Linked DNA regions of Sphaerotilus microaerophilus. The main gene of each other region encodes a partner of the protein of the gene in region 2 in a complex. Links are inferred from orthologs where the notes say so. Each region holds a gene or a part of one and is shown on either strand. Other genes may lie near its edges. The genes, in order: xseB and xseA.

Region 1 (5,678 bases), 1.2 Mb from region 2 along the record:
CCGCTGCCTGCAGGGCCTCCAGCACGGCAGAGCCGGCCCCGCCTGCCAGGCAGCCTTCCTCCACCGTCACCAGCGCGTCGTGGCTGCGGCCCAGGCGCTCGACCAGGGCCGTGTCCAGCGGCTTGATGAAGCGCATGTTGGCCACGCTGGCGTCCAGCGCCTCGGCGGCTTCGAGCGCCGGGTAGAGCAGGCTGCCGAAAGCCAGGATGGCGATGCGCCGGCCGCTGCCGGGCGCTGCGGCGCTGTCGCGGCGGACCTCGCCCTGGCCCCAGGGCAGCTCGTCCAGCTCGCTGCCCACCGCCAGGCCGGCGCCGCTGCCGCGCGGATAGCGCACCGCCACGGGTGCGCCGTGGTGGTGGGCGCTGGTCAGGGCGCGGCGCAGCTCCGGCTCATCGGCGGGGGCGATCAGCGAGACGTTCGGGATGCAGCGCAGGTAGGCGATGTCGTAGGCGCCCGCATGGGTGGCCCCATCGGCACCGACCAGGCCGGCGCGGTCGAGCGCGAACACCACCGGCAGGTTCTGCAGCGCCACGTCGTGGATCAGCTGGTCGTAGGCGCGCTGCAGGAAGGTGGAGTAGATCGCCACCACCGGCTTGAGGCCCTCGCAGGCCAGGCCGGCGGCGAAGGTGACCGCATGCTGCTCGGCGATGCCCACGTCGTGGTAACGGTCCGGGAAGCGCCGGTGGAACTCCACCATGCCGGAGCCCTCGCGCATGGCTGGCGTGATGCCGACCAGCTTCGGATCCGCCTCGGCCATGTCGCACAGCCACTGGCCGAAGACCTGGGTGAAGGTGGGCTTGGGCGGCGTGGCCGGCTTGACCAGGCCGATGCGGGGGTCGAACTTGCCGGGACCGTGATAGGAGATCGGATCGGCCTCGGCCAGCTTGTAGCCATAGCCCTTGCGGGTGACCACGTGCAGGAACTGCGCGCCGGACTTGTCGCGCAGGTTCTCCAGCGTCGGGATCAGCGCATCGAGGTCGTGGCCGTCGATCGGGCCGACGTAGTTGAAGCCCAGCTCCTCGAAGATCGTGCCCGGCACGACCATGCCCTTGGCGTGTTCCTCGAAGCGGCGCGCCAGCTCGAACAGCGGCGGCGCGTTCTTCAGCACGTTTTTGGCGCCCTCGCGCGCGGCGGCGTAGAACTTGCCGCTCATCAGCCGGGCCAGGTACTTGTTGAGTGCGCCCACCGGCGGGCTGATCGACATGTCGTTGTCGTTCAGGATCACCAGCAGGTTGGGCACCTTGCCGGCGTGCGGCATGCCGGCGTTGTTCAGTGCCTCGAAGGCCATGCCCGCGGTCATCGAGCCGTCGCCGATGATGGCCACGGCGCGGCGCTTCTCGCCCTTGAGCTGGGCCGCCATCGCCATGCCGAGCGCGGCCGAGATCGAGGTGGACGAGTGCCCGGTGCCGAAGGTGTCGTACTCGCTCTCGGCCCGGCGCGGGAAGCCCGACAGGCCGTCCAGCTGGCGCAGCGTGTGCATGCGGTCACGCCGGCCAGTGAGGATCTTGTGCGGGTAGGTCTGGTGGCCCACGTCCCACACCAGCCGATCCTCGGGGGTGTGGAAGACGTGGTGGAGCGCGACGGTCAGCTCCACCGTGCCGAGGTTGGATGACAGGTGGCCGCCGGTGCGCGACACGCTCTGCAGCAGGAACTCGCGCAGCTCGACGGCCAGCTGCTTGAGCTCCGCGCGCGCGAGCCGGCGTACGTCGGCCGGGCTGTCGATGCGGGAGAGCAGCGGGTGGGCGGAGGAGGTGTTCATCGCAGGAGAGGTTCCATCGGGAGGCGGCGCACGGGCCGGCGTCTGGGCAGTGCGTGGCTCAGGATTCGCGGTCGACCACGCGGTCGGCCAGCATCGCCAGCCAGCGCTGGTCGGGGACGCCACTGGCCTCCAGCGCGACACGGGCGCGCCCGTGCAGTTCCACGGCGCGGGCGCGGGCGCCCTCCAGGCCGAGCAGGGAGACGTAGGTGGGCTTGTTCTGATCGGCGTCCTTGCCGGCGGTCTTGCCGAGCACGTCGGAAGCCTGGGTGACATCGAGGATGTCGTCGACCACCTGGAAGGCCAGGCCGATGGCGGCACCGTAGTCGGCCAGGGCCGCCCAGGCCGCGGGCGTGGTGCGGCCGCAGGCAGCCCCCATCAGCACGCTGGCCTGCAGCAGGGCGCCGGTCTTGCGGCGGTGCATGTCCTGCAGGGACTGCTCGTCGAGCTGGTGGCCGACGCTGGCCAGGTCGATGGCCTGTCCGCCGGCCATCCCGAACACGCCCGAGGCACGCGCCAGCAGGCTGCACAGCCTGGCCTGCAGCGCCAGGGAGGGCAGGTCGTCGGCGGGGGTGTCGGACGGCGTCAGCACCTCGAAGGCCAGGGCCTGCATCGCGTCGCCGGCCAGCATCGCGCGGGCTTCGCCGTACTGCACGTGCACGGTGGGCTTGCCGCGGCGCAGCACGTCGTTGTCCATGCACGGCATGTCGTCGTGGATGAGCGAATAGGCGTGGATCAGCTCGACCGCGCAGGCTGCGCGCAGGGCGATCGCACATTCACCCTGCACCGCCTGGGCGGCGGCGAGCACCAGCAGCGGGCGCAGGCGCTTGCCGCCGTCGAGCACGCCATAGCGCATCGCATCGCCCAGGCCGGCCGGGGCGTCGGCGAGCACCAGCGCGTCGAGCTGGGCCTCGACGCGGGCGAGTTGTTCGCCAGCCCAGGCATCGAATGCCAATCGTGTCATGACGGGATTCCTTGCGAAGGGCGCAGCCGCGCGGGCCACCGGGGCATCGGCCTGCTCATGCCGCGTCGCTCCAAGCCTGGAGCTGACCGTTCTCCAGCACCTTGACCTGCTGTTCCACCGCGTCCAGGCGGCCACGGCACCAGCCCAGCAGTTCGGCACCGCGCCGGTAGCTGTCCAGCAGCTGGTCGAGCGGCAGCTGGGCACTTTCCATCGCCTGGACCAGGCGGTCCAGTTCGGCCAGGGCAGCCTCGTAGCTGGCGGGCTCGGCCATCGGGGCGGGTGAGGAAGGGGAGGGCGCGCGCTTCGACATGGGCGGGGGAGAAACTTTCGATTGTAGGCGTCGGGAACGGCCGGACCTGGTTGGCTTGCCTGGCTGGGCGAGGTGTCTTCGTCGTGCAGGCACATCGGCGCGGCAGACTGCACGCCCCCCGGGCCCGCAGGAAGACGCCGGCTACAATCCGCAATTCGCCTTGGGCAACCGCCCACCCCGGCCCAACCGTGTGATCGGGTGAGCTGCCACGTTCAATTCGCAACGTCCGGTTGCACACGGTTTCCCTTCCGCCCAGGCCCGGGCCGATCCGGGTGGTGGTTCGACATGCATTTTTGGAGATCCTGGGGATCATGTCCGACCTGAGCCTTGCGCAGACCGCGCTGCAAAGAAGTCGCACTCAACTGCCGGTGTCGAGTTATTTCGACCCGCTGCTCTTCGATCAGGAGGCGCGACTCATCTTCCAGTCCGGTCCGCGCTACCTGGGGCATGAGCTGATGGTCCCCCAGGTCGGCGATTTCCATGCGCTCGCGCAGGAAGGCGAGGGCCGTGCGCTGGTGCGCACCGCCAACGGGGTCGAACTGGTCTCCAACGTCTGCCGTCACCGCCAGGCCGTGATGCTCAAGGGCCGCGGCAACTCGGGTGGCGCTGTGGTGTGCCCGCTGCACCGCTGGACCTACGACCTGCACGGCAAGCTGCTGGGTGCGCCGCACTTCGTCGAGGATCCCTGCCTGAACCTGCGCAACTACCCGGTGCGCACCTGGAACGGGCTGGTCTTCGAGGACAACGGACGCGACATCGAGGCGGACCTGGCCGGCATGGGTCCGCGTGCCGACCTGAGCTTCGACGGCTACGTCTTCGACAAGGTCATCCAGCACGAGTGCAATTACAATTGGAAGACCTTCATCGAGGTCTACCTGGAGGACTACCACGTCGGCCCCTTCCACCCCGGCCTGGGCAACTTCGTCACCTGTGACGACCTGCGCTGGGAGATGGGCCGCGAGTACTCGGTGCAGACCGTGGGCGTGGCCCAGGGCATCGGCAAGGCGCTGGGCAAGCCGGGGTCGGAGGTCTACCGCCGCTGGCACGAGCAGGTGGCACGCTTCCAGAACGGGGTGGTCCCACGGCACGGCGCGATCTGGCTGACCTACTACCCGAACGTGATGGTCGAGTGGTACCCGAACGTGCTGACGGTCTCGACCGTCTACCCGATCAGCCCGGAGAAGACGCTCAACACGGTGGAGTTCTACTACCCCGAGGAGATCGCCGCCTTCGAGCGCGAGTACGTCGAAGCCCAGCAGGCCGCCTACATGGAGACCTGCATCGAGGACGACGAGATCGGCGAGCGCATGGACGCCGGGCGCAAGGCGCTGCTGGCGCGCGGCGACAACGAGGTCGGTCCTTACCAGAGCCCGATGGAGGACGGCATGCAGCACTTCCACGAGTGGTACCGCCGTCGCATGGGCGAGCACGCGCCTGAATGACGTCGCCTGACCCGTCTCCCGGCCATGCCCCGTCGGCGGGGCGCAGGGCCGGGCGGCGGGCCGCGCTCACCTCCGCCAGCGCCCTGATGGTGGCGGCCGCCTTCCTGTTCGCCACCATGGGCGTGTGCGTCAAGCTGGCCTCGGCCTACTATGGCAGCGGCGAGATCGTGATGTACCGCGGCCTGGTCGGCGTGCTGGTGCTGGCCGTGCTGGCACATGCGCGCGGCGAGACGCTGCGCACCCGCGTGCCGGGCATGCACCTGTGGCGCGCCATCGTTGGTGTGTCGGCCCTGTCGTTGTGGTTCTATTCGATCTCGGGCCTGCCGCTGCCCACGGCGATGACGCTGAACTACATGTCGTCGGTGTGGATGGCGCTGTTCCTGATCGGCGGGGGCATCCTGGCCGGGGGATCGCGCATCGACGGCCGGCTGATGGCCTCCGTGTTGGCCGGCTTTGCCGGCGTGGCGATGGTGCTGCGCCCGACCATCGAGGCGCAGCAGCTCTGGCATGGCCTGCTCGGGCTGCTGTCGGGCGTGCTGTCGGCGATGGCCTACCTGCAGGTCACGGCACTCGGCCGGGTCGGCGAGCCGGAGAGCCGGGTCGTCTTCTACTTCTCGCTGGGCGGGCTGGTGGCCGGGGCGGTGCTGTCGCAGTTCACCGGCGGCCTACACACACACACTTGGCGCAGTGCGGCACTGCTGCTGGCGGTGGGCGGCCTGGCGACGGTGGCGCAGCTCATGATGACGCGCGCCTACGCGACCGGCCGGCCGCTGGTCAACGCCAGCCTGCAGTACCTGGGCATCGCCTTTGCCTTCGTCTACGGGGTGCTGCTGTTTGGCGAGCCGGTGCACCTGGTCGCGCTGGGTGGCACCCTGCTGATCGTCGCGGCCGGCATCGCCGCGGCCAGCCTGCGCCAGGACAACCAGGCGCGCGTGCGCCCGGCCGAAACCCTGCCGCCCGACATCGAGCCCTGATCCTTCCGACCCTTCGCCAAGGAGCCTTGCCGTGACTGTTGCCGTGAACGTGACCCTGCCCAGCCCCCTGATCAGCGCGGCCGAGTTGCAGCCTCTGCTTGACCGCATCGGCCGCGTCTGCCTGCTGGATGCACGTTTCGACCTCGCGCAGCCGGAGGCGGGCGAGTCGGCCTACCGGCAGGCCCACCTGCCCGGCGCGCTCTATGCCCACCTGGAGCGAGACCTCAGTGCC
Region 2 (5,837 bases):
CACAGGGCCTGTACCAGCGCGAGCGTGGTTGGCGTCTTGCCGGCGCCCCCGGCGACGCGGTTGCCGATGACGATCACCGGCACGTCCAGCCGTTCGCTGCGCTTCCAGCCGAGCGCGTACAGGCCGCGGCGCAGCCCCACCAGCCCGGCGTGCAGGGCGCCGAGCGGGCGCAGGACCTGGGCCAGCAGGCCGCCCTCGGTCCAGGACGCCTCGATGCGCTGCGCCCAGCCCTCGCTCATGCGCGGGTGTCCGGCTGACGGCGTTCGGGGCGCAGGTTCAGCGCGCCCCCGAGCGGCTGCTCTGCGTCGCGAAGGTCAGCTGCACCAGGCCGACGCGGCGGGCTGCGTCCATCACGTTGATCACGCTCTGGTGCGCGGCCATCGCGTCGGCAGAGATGATCACCGGGCGGTTCACGTCACCCTGCGCGGCGGCCTGCAGCGCCAGCACCAGGGTGTCGACGCCCGCGCCTTCGACCGGCGCGCGGTTGATGGCGTAGTGGCCGTCGGCCGACACCGCCACCACGATCTCGCGCGGGAGCGTCTCCAGCTTGCGGGTGTCGGCCACCGGCAGGGTGACCTTCAGCTCGTTGAACTTGGAGTAGGTGGTCGACAGCATCAGGAAGATCAGCACGACCAGCAGCACGTCGATGAAGGGGATCAGGTTGATCTCCGGTTCCTCGGCGCGGCGGTGGCGGAAGTTCATCGCCATGGCGGTTCCTCGTGGGCCCGTGCGCGGCTCAGCGGCGCGGGGTGGCGCTCATGCGAAGCAGCTGCGGCAGCAGCGTCTCGGCCGCCTGCTCCAGCTCGACGATGTAGGCGTCGATCTGGCCGCGGAAGTAGCGGTAGAACATCAGCGCCGGGATGGCGATGATCAGGCCGAAGGCGGTGTTGTACAGCGCCACCGAGATGCCGTGAGCGAGTTGCTCGGGGTTGCTGTTGCCGGGCGACTGCGAGCCGAAGATCTCGATCATGCCCACCACCGTGCCCAGCAGGCCCAGCAGCGGCGCGGCCGAGGCCAGCGTGCCCAGGGTGTTCAGGTAGCGCTCCAGCCGGTGCGCTGCGGCGCGGCCAGCGGCCTCGAAGGCGTGGCGCAGCGTGGACTCGTCGGCGCGGGGGTCCTGCGCGGCGGTGCGCACACCCGCGGCCAGCACGCCACCGAGCACCGAGTTGGCTTCGAGCTTGCCGATCACCTCGCTGCTGGGCAGGCCGTGGCGGGTCAGCGTGACCACCTCGCCGAGCAGTGTGGGCGGAGCCACCTTGCGCGGCATCAGGCTCATGATGCGCTCGACGATGATGGTCAGCGCGGCGATGGAGCACAGGATCAGCGGCCAGATCGGCCAGCCAGCGGCTTGTATGATCGAAAACAAGGGGGTCCCCCGAAGCGAGCGGTACGGAGTGCCGCGGCGCGTGCGCGGAGGTCGCGCGCCGGGCGGCGGCTTGCCGGCGCGGATTATGGCCTCAACACCCGGCACCTTCGCCGGGATTGCCAGATCGGGCCAGGCCGTGGCCCCCCGACCGTGGTTGCGAGGCTCGGCGCAGGAGGCCCTTTCTTGAGTGCCCAGGTTGTGGATAACTTTGTGGGCAACGCAGTGCAAAGTGAGTGCTGGCGCGGTCCGGCGCCCGGTGGCGGCCCCGGCGGTGTATTTCTTCACAAATAAAATGCTTATGAATCAAGGACTTGCACGTACGTTCGCGGCTTGGCGGGGCGTTTTGTGCGAATGCGCACAGATCGACACAACTGTGGATGAAGCGCAGTGCATGACCCCGCGGAGGCACCTGCGCTGCAGTGCAGCCAGGGGATGCCCGCATGGATGACGCGAGCCTGCGCTTCGTCCAGCCGCAGGTCTGGGAGGTCGCCGGCCTGGTGCAGGCGGTGGGTGATGCGCTGCAGTCGCGCTTCGGTGCGGTGGCGGTGCGCGGGGAGCTCGCCGGCTTCTCTCGCGCCGCCAGCGGGCATTGCTACTTCACGCTGAAGGCGCCCGATGGCACGGCGGCACTGCGCTGCGCGATGTTCCGCCGTGCCGCCAGCCTGCTCGATTTCATGCCGGCCGACGGCCACGCCGTGGAGGTGCGCGGCAGGCTGGCGCTGTACGAGCCGCGCGGCGAGCTGCAGCTGGTGGTCGAGGCGATGCGCCGGGCCGGTGCCGGTGCACTGATGGAACAGTTCCTGCGCCTGAAGGCGCGGCTGGCAGCCGAGGGCCTGTTCGACGTGGCGCGCAAGCGGCCGCTGCCGGCCTATCCCCGTCGGCTGGGCGTGGTCACCTCGCTGGCCGCTGCGGCACTGCGCGACGTGGCCACCGCGCTGGCGCGGCGCGCGCCGCACGTCGAGCTGATCGTCTACCCGGCGCTGGTGCAGGGCGCCGAGGCGCCAGCGGCATTGGCCGCGGCGATCGCCACCGCCAACCGCCGGGCCGAGGTGGATGCGCTGATCGTCTGCCGCGGCGGCGGCTCCCTGGAGGACCTCTGGGCCTTCAATGACGAGCGCGTGGTGCGGGCGGTGGCGGGCTCCGCGCTGCCGGTGGTGTGCGGCGTCGGCCACGAGACGGATGTGACGCTGGCCGACTTCGCTGCCGACCTGCGCGCGCCCACGCCTACGGCGGCGGCCGAGCTGGCGGCGCCCCAGCGCGAGGGCTGCCTGGCTGCGCTGGTGCACCAGGGCGACCTGATGCGCCAGCGCAGCCTTCGCCGGCTGGACCGGGAGGCGCAGCGCCTGGACCACCTCGCGCTGCGGCTGGCCCGGCCGGGGGACGCGCTGCACCGCCAGCGCCAGCGGCTGGCCCTGCTGGCCCAGCGCCACGTCCAGGCCCTGCCGGCGGCGCTGCGTGCCCAGGCCGATGCGCTGCAGCGGTTGGAGGCGCGCCTGGGGGGCGCCTCCCAGGCGCAGCGCTCGGCACAGGCCCAGCGGCTGGCGCTGGTGGAGGCGCGGCTGCGCTCGCTCGACCCGCAGCAGGTCCTTTCGCGCGGCTATGCCTGGCTGAGCGACGACAGCGGCCGTGCCCTGACCTCGGTGCAGCAGGTGGCAGTCGGCGCGACGGTGCAGGCGCGCCTGCGCGACGGGCGGGTGCAGGCCCGTGTCACCGACGTGGCGCCGCAGGGCGACGCCTGACGTTGCCATGGCAGCCCGGCGCAGGGCCATGGGCCGCCTCCTGCACGATTGAGCGGGCCTACCTACAATCTCCGGCTGCTGTTTCCTCCCTCCGCTGCTGTGCAGCAAAGATCACCCAGAAGGAACCCGACCATGTCGTTCGAACTGCCTGCCCTGCCGTTTGCCACCGATGCGCTGGCGCCCCACATGTCGAAGGAAACCTTCGAGTACCACTACGCCAAGCACCACCAGGCCTACGTCACCAACCTGAACAACCTGGTGCCGGGCACCGATTTCGCCGGCAAGAGCCTGGAAGAGATCGTCAAGAGCGCCAGCGGCGGCATCTACAACAACGCCGCCCAGGTGTGGAACCACACCTTCTTCTGGAACTGCCTGACCCCCAATGGCGGCAGCGCTCCGAGCGGCGCGCTGGCCGCGGCCATCGACGCCAAGTGGGGCAGCTTCGCGGCCTTCCGCGAGGCCTTCGTCAAGAGCGCCGTGGGCAACTTCGGTTCCGGCTGGACCTGGCTGGTCAAGAAGGCCGACGGCTCGGTGGACATCGTCAACATGGGTGCGGCCGGGACCCCGCTGACCACCGCCGACAAGGCCCTGTTCACCGTGGACGTGTGGGAACACGCCTACTACATCGACTACCGCAACCTGCGCCAGAAGTTCGTCGAGACCGTGCTCGACAAGCTGGCCAACTGGTCGTTCGCCGAAGCCAACTTCGCCTGATCGACGCTGGCACGCGGCGGTCCCTGACCGCTGCGGCCGGTGGATGAGAAGAAGCCCCGAACCTTGCGGCCGGGGCTTTTTGTCGTTCTGGGAGCGCCGCGCGGGTCGTTCAGCGCCGCCCTGCTGTGGGCCCTGAACCGGGCCGACCCAGCGCCAGCCACAGTGCCGCGGCGCCGAGCGCGAGGTAGAGCAGCAGGCTCCAGATCTCGAAGGGCACGCCCAGGACCGACACGGCCGCATCGGCGCAGGTGGCGCGCACCTCGAAGACCTCGGGCTGCCAGCGGTCCAGGCCGAGGCTGGAGATGATGCGGTCGGCCAGCGTCAGCGCGCAGGAGGCCGACTTGGCGGCCACCAGGTTCTGGTAGAGCGCCGCGGCGGCGCCGACCAGCGCCAGGCCCACGCCGACCCAGCCCAGCAGCAACTGGGCGATGCGCTGGCTGGGCAGCAGTGCCCCGAGCAGGCCGAACAGCCCGATGGCCAGGAAGATCACCCGCTGGAGCACGCACCAGGGGCAGGGCTCCATGCCGAAGCGGTGCTGCGCCACCAGCGCCATCGCCACCGAGCCGAAGCAGGCCAGCGCGACCAGCGCCCAGAGCGTGCGTGCCGTCAGCAGCGCCAGCAGTCCCCGCACGTTCATGCCACCTCGGCGATCAGCTCGATCTCGACGCAGGCGCCCAGCGGGATCTGCGCCACGCCGAAGGCGCTGCGCGCGTGCGCGCCGCGCTCGGGGCCGAAGACCTCGCCCAGCAGCTGCGAGGCGCCGTTGGTGACCAGGTGCTGCTCGGTGAACTCGCTGGTGCTGTTGACCAGGCTCATCACCTTGACGATGCGCTTGACGTTCTCCAGGTCGCCCACGGCCGCCTGCAGGGTGCCGAGCAGGTCGATCGCCACGGTGCGCGCGGCCTGCTGGCCCTCGGCGGTGGTGACGTCGCGCCCGAGCTGGCCGGCCCAGACCTGGCCGTCGCGCTTGGCGATGTGGCCGGACAGGAAGACGAGGTTGCCGCTGCGCACGAAGGGCACGTAGGCGGCGGCCGGCACGGCCACTGGCGGCAGGCTGATGCCCAGCTCGGCGAGGCGTTGTTGGATGCTCATGGCGGCTCCGGAAAGAGGAAGGGCGGGCGACCGCAGTCGCCAGGTTCGAGGGGGACGGTTGAGAGCGGGCAAGTCCCCCTGAAGGGGGAGGCTGCCGATCGGCGGGAATCCTACACTGGGCCGGGGCGCAGCACCGCTGCCCCAGGGAGGGCGCATACGCACGATGATCGGGCCCGGTCTGCTCCTTGCCACCGGCTCCGGCTGGATGGCCGGTACGGCGCTGCAGACGCTGCAGGCACAGCTCGGCACGGGCGTGCAGCGGCTGGCGGCGCTTGGCGCCGCGCTGCTGCTCGCAGCGGCGGTTGCGGTGGTCGCCGCGGGTGGGGCGGCCCCGCGCTTGGCGCGCGGCGGGCCGGGTGTGGCATGGCGTCGCCGGCAGAGGGTGTCGGCCTGGTTGCTCGCGCTGGCGGCGGGCGTCCTGGCGGGCTGGGCGGTGACGGACGGGCGTGCTGCGGCCCGGCTGGCGCAGGCCCTGGCGCCCGAGCTGGAGGGCGAGGACCTGCAGGTGGTCGGCCTGATCAGCGGCATGCCGGCTCGGCGGGTGGAGGGGCTGCGCTTTCGCTTCGAGATCGAGTCGGCCCGCTGGCGGGGCCGGCCGCTGGCGATCGGGCCGCAGGTGCCGGCGGCGGTCTCGCTGGGCTGGTATGTCCACGCCGGACAGGGCAGCCGCGCCAATGACACGGTTGAAGGGGATGAAGCCGTCGCGGCGCGATGGCCGCTGGCGCAGCTGCCGCAGGCGGGGCAGCGCTGGCGCTTCACGTTGCGGCTGCGCCGCCCGCATGGCAGCCTCAACCCGGATGGCTTCGACTACGAGCTCTGGATGTTCGAGCAGGGCCTGCGTGCCGTGGGCTACGTGCGTGACGCCGCAGGGGCGGGTGCACCCGAGCTGATCGGCGCCAGCGGCCTCGTGCCGATCGAGCTGGCGC

Evidence for each region.
Region 1: the proteins of xseA (region 2) and xseB are in contact, whole or in part, in a cryo-EM structure (PDB 8TXR), measured with the Escherichia coli proteins. The link is inferred for Sphaerotilus microaerophilus from one-to-one orthologs.

What each region holds. Positions count from the first base shown.
Region 1 is NZ_AP025730.1:5,358,701-5,364,378, reverse strand. Bases 1,384-4,080 are described here. They hold xseB (exodeoxyribonuclease VII small subunit), read right to left. Parts: upstream 2,992-4,080; coding sequence 2,776-2,991; downstream 1,384-2,775. Other genes in these bases: NGK70_RS23065 (aromatic ring-hydroxylating oxygenase subunit alpha), read left to right, coding at 3,342-4,080; NGK70_RS23075 (polyprenyl synthetase family protein), read right to left, coding at 1,818-2,720; dxs (1-deoxy-D-xylulose-5-phosphate synthase), read right to left, coding at 1,384-1,759. Also shown: more of dxs, read right to left, coding at 1-1,383; more of NGK70_RS23065, read left to right, coding at 4,081-4,472; NGK70_RS23060 (DMT family transporter), read left to right, coding at 4,559-5,446; NGK70_RS23055 (sulfurtransferase), read left to right, coding at 5,502-5,678. UniProt on the Escherichia coli protein: Bidirectionally degrades single-stranded DNA into large acid-insoluble oligonucleotides, which are then degraded further into small acid-soluble oligonucleotides.
Region 2 is NZ_AP025730.1:4,125,221-4,131,057, reverse strand. Bases 1,100-3,955 are described here. They hold xseA (exodeoxyribonuclease VII large subunit), read left to right. Parts: upstream 1,100-1,806; coding sequence 1,807-3,105; downstream 3,106-3,955. Other genes in these bases: NGK70_RS17590 (disulfide bond formation protein B), read right to left, coding at 3,929-3,955; NGK70_RS17595 (Fe-Mn family superoxide dismutase), read left to right, coding at 3,238-3,819; NGK70_RS17605 (MotA/TolQ/ExbB proton channel family protein), read right to left, coding at 1,100-1,366. Outside these bases: lpxK (tetraacyldisaccharide 4'-kinase), read right to left, coding at 1-239; NGK70_RS17610 (ExbD/TolR family protein), read right to left, coding at 277-702; more of NGK70_RS17605, read right to left, coding at 737-1,099; more of NGK70_RS17590, read right to left, coding at 3,956-4,456; NGK70_RS17585 (RidA family protein), read right to left, coding at 4,453-4,911; NGK70_RS17580 (DNA internalization-related competence protein ComEC/Rec2), read left to right, coding at 5,075-5,837. UniProt on the Escherichia coli protein: Bidirectionally degrades single-stranded DNA into large acid-insoluble oligonucleotides, which are then degraded further into small acid-soluble oligonucleotides.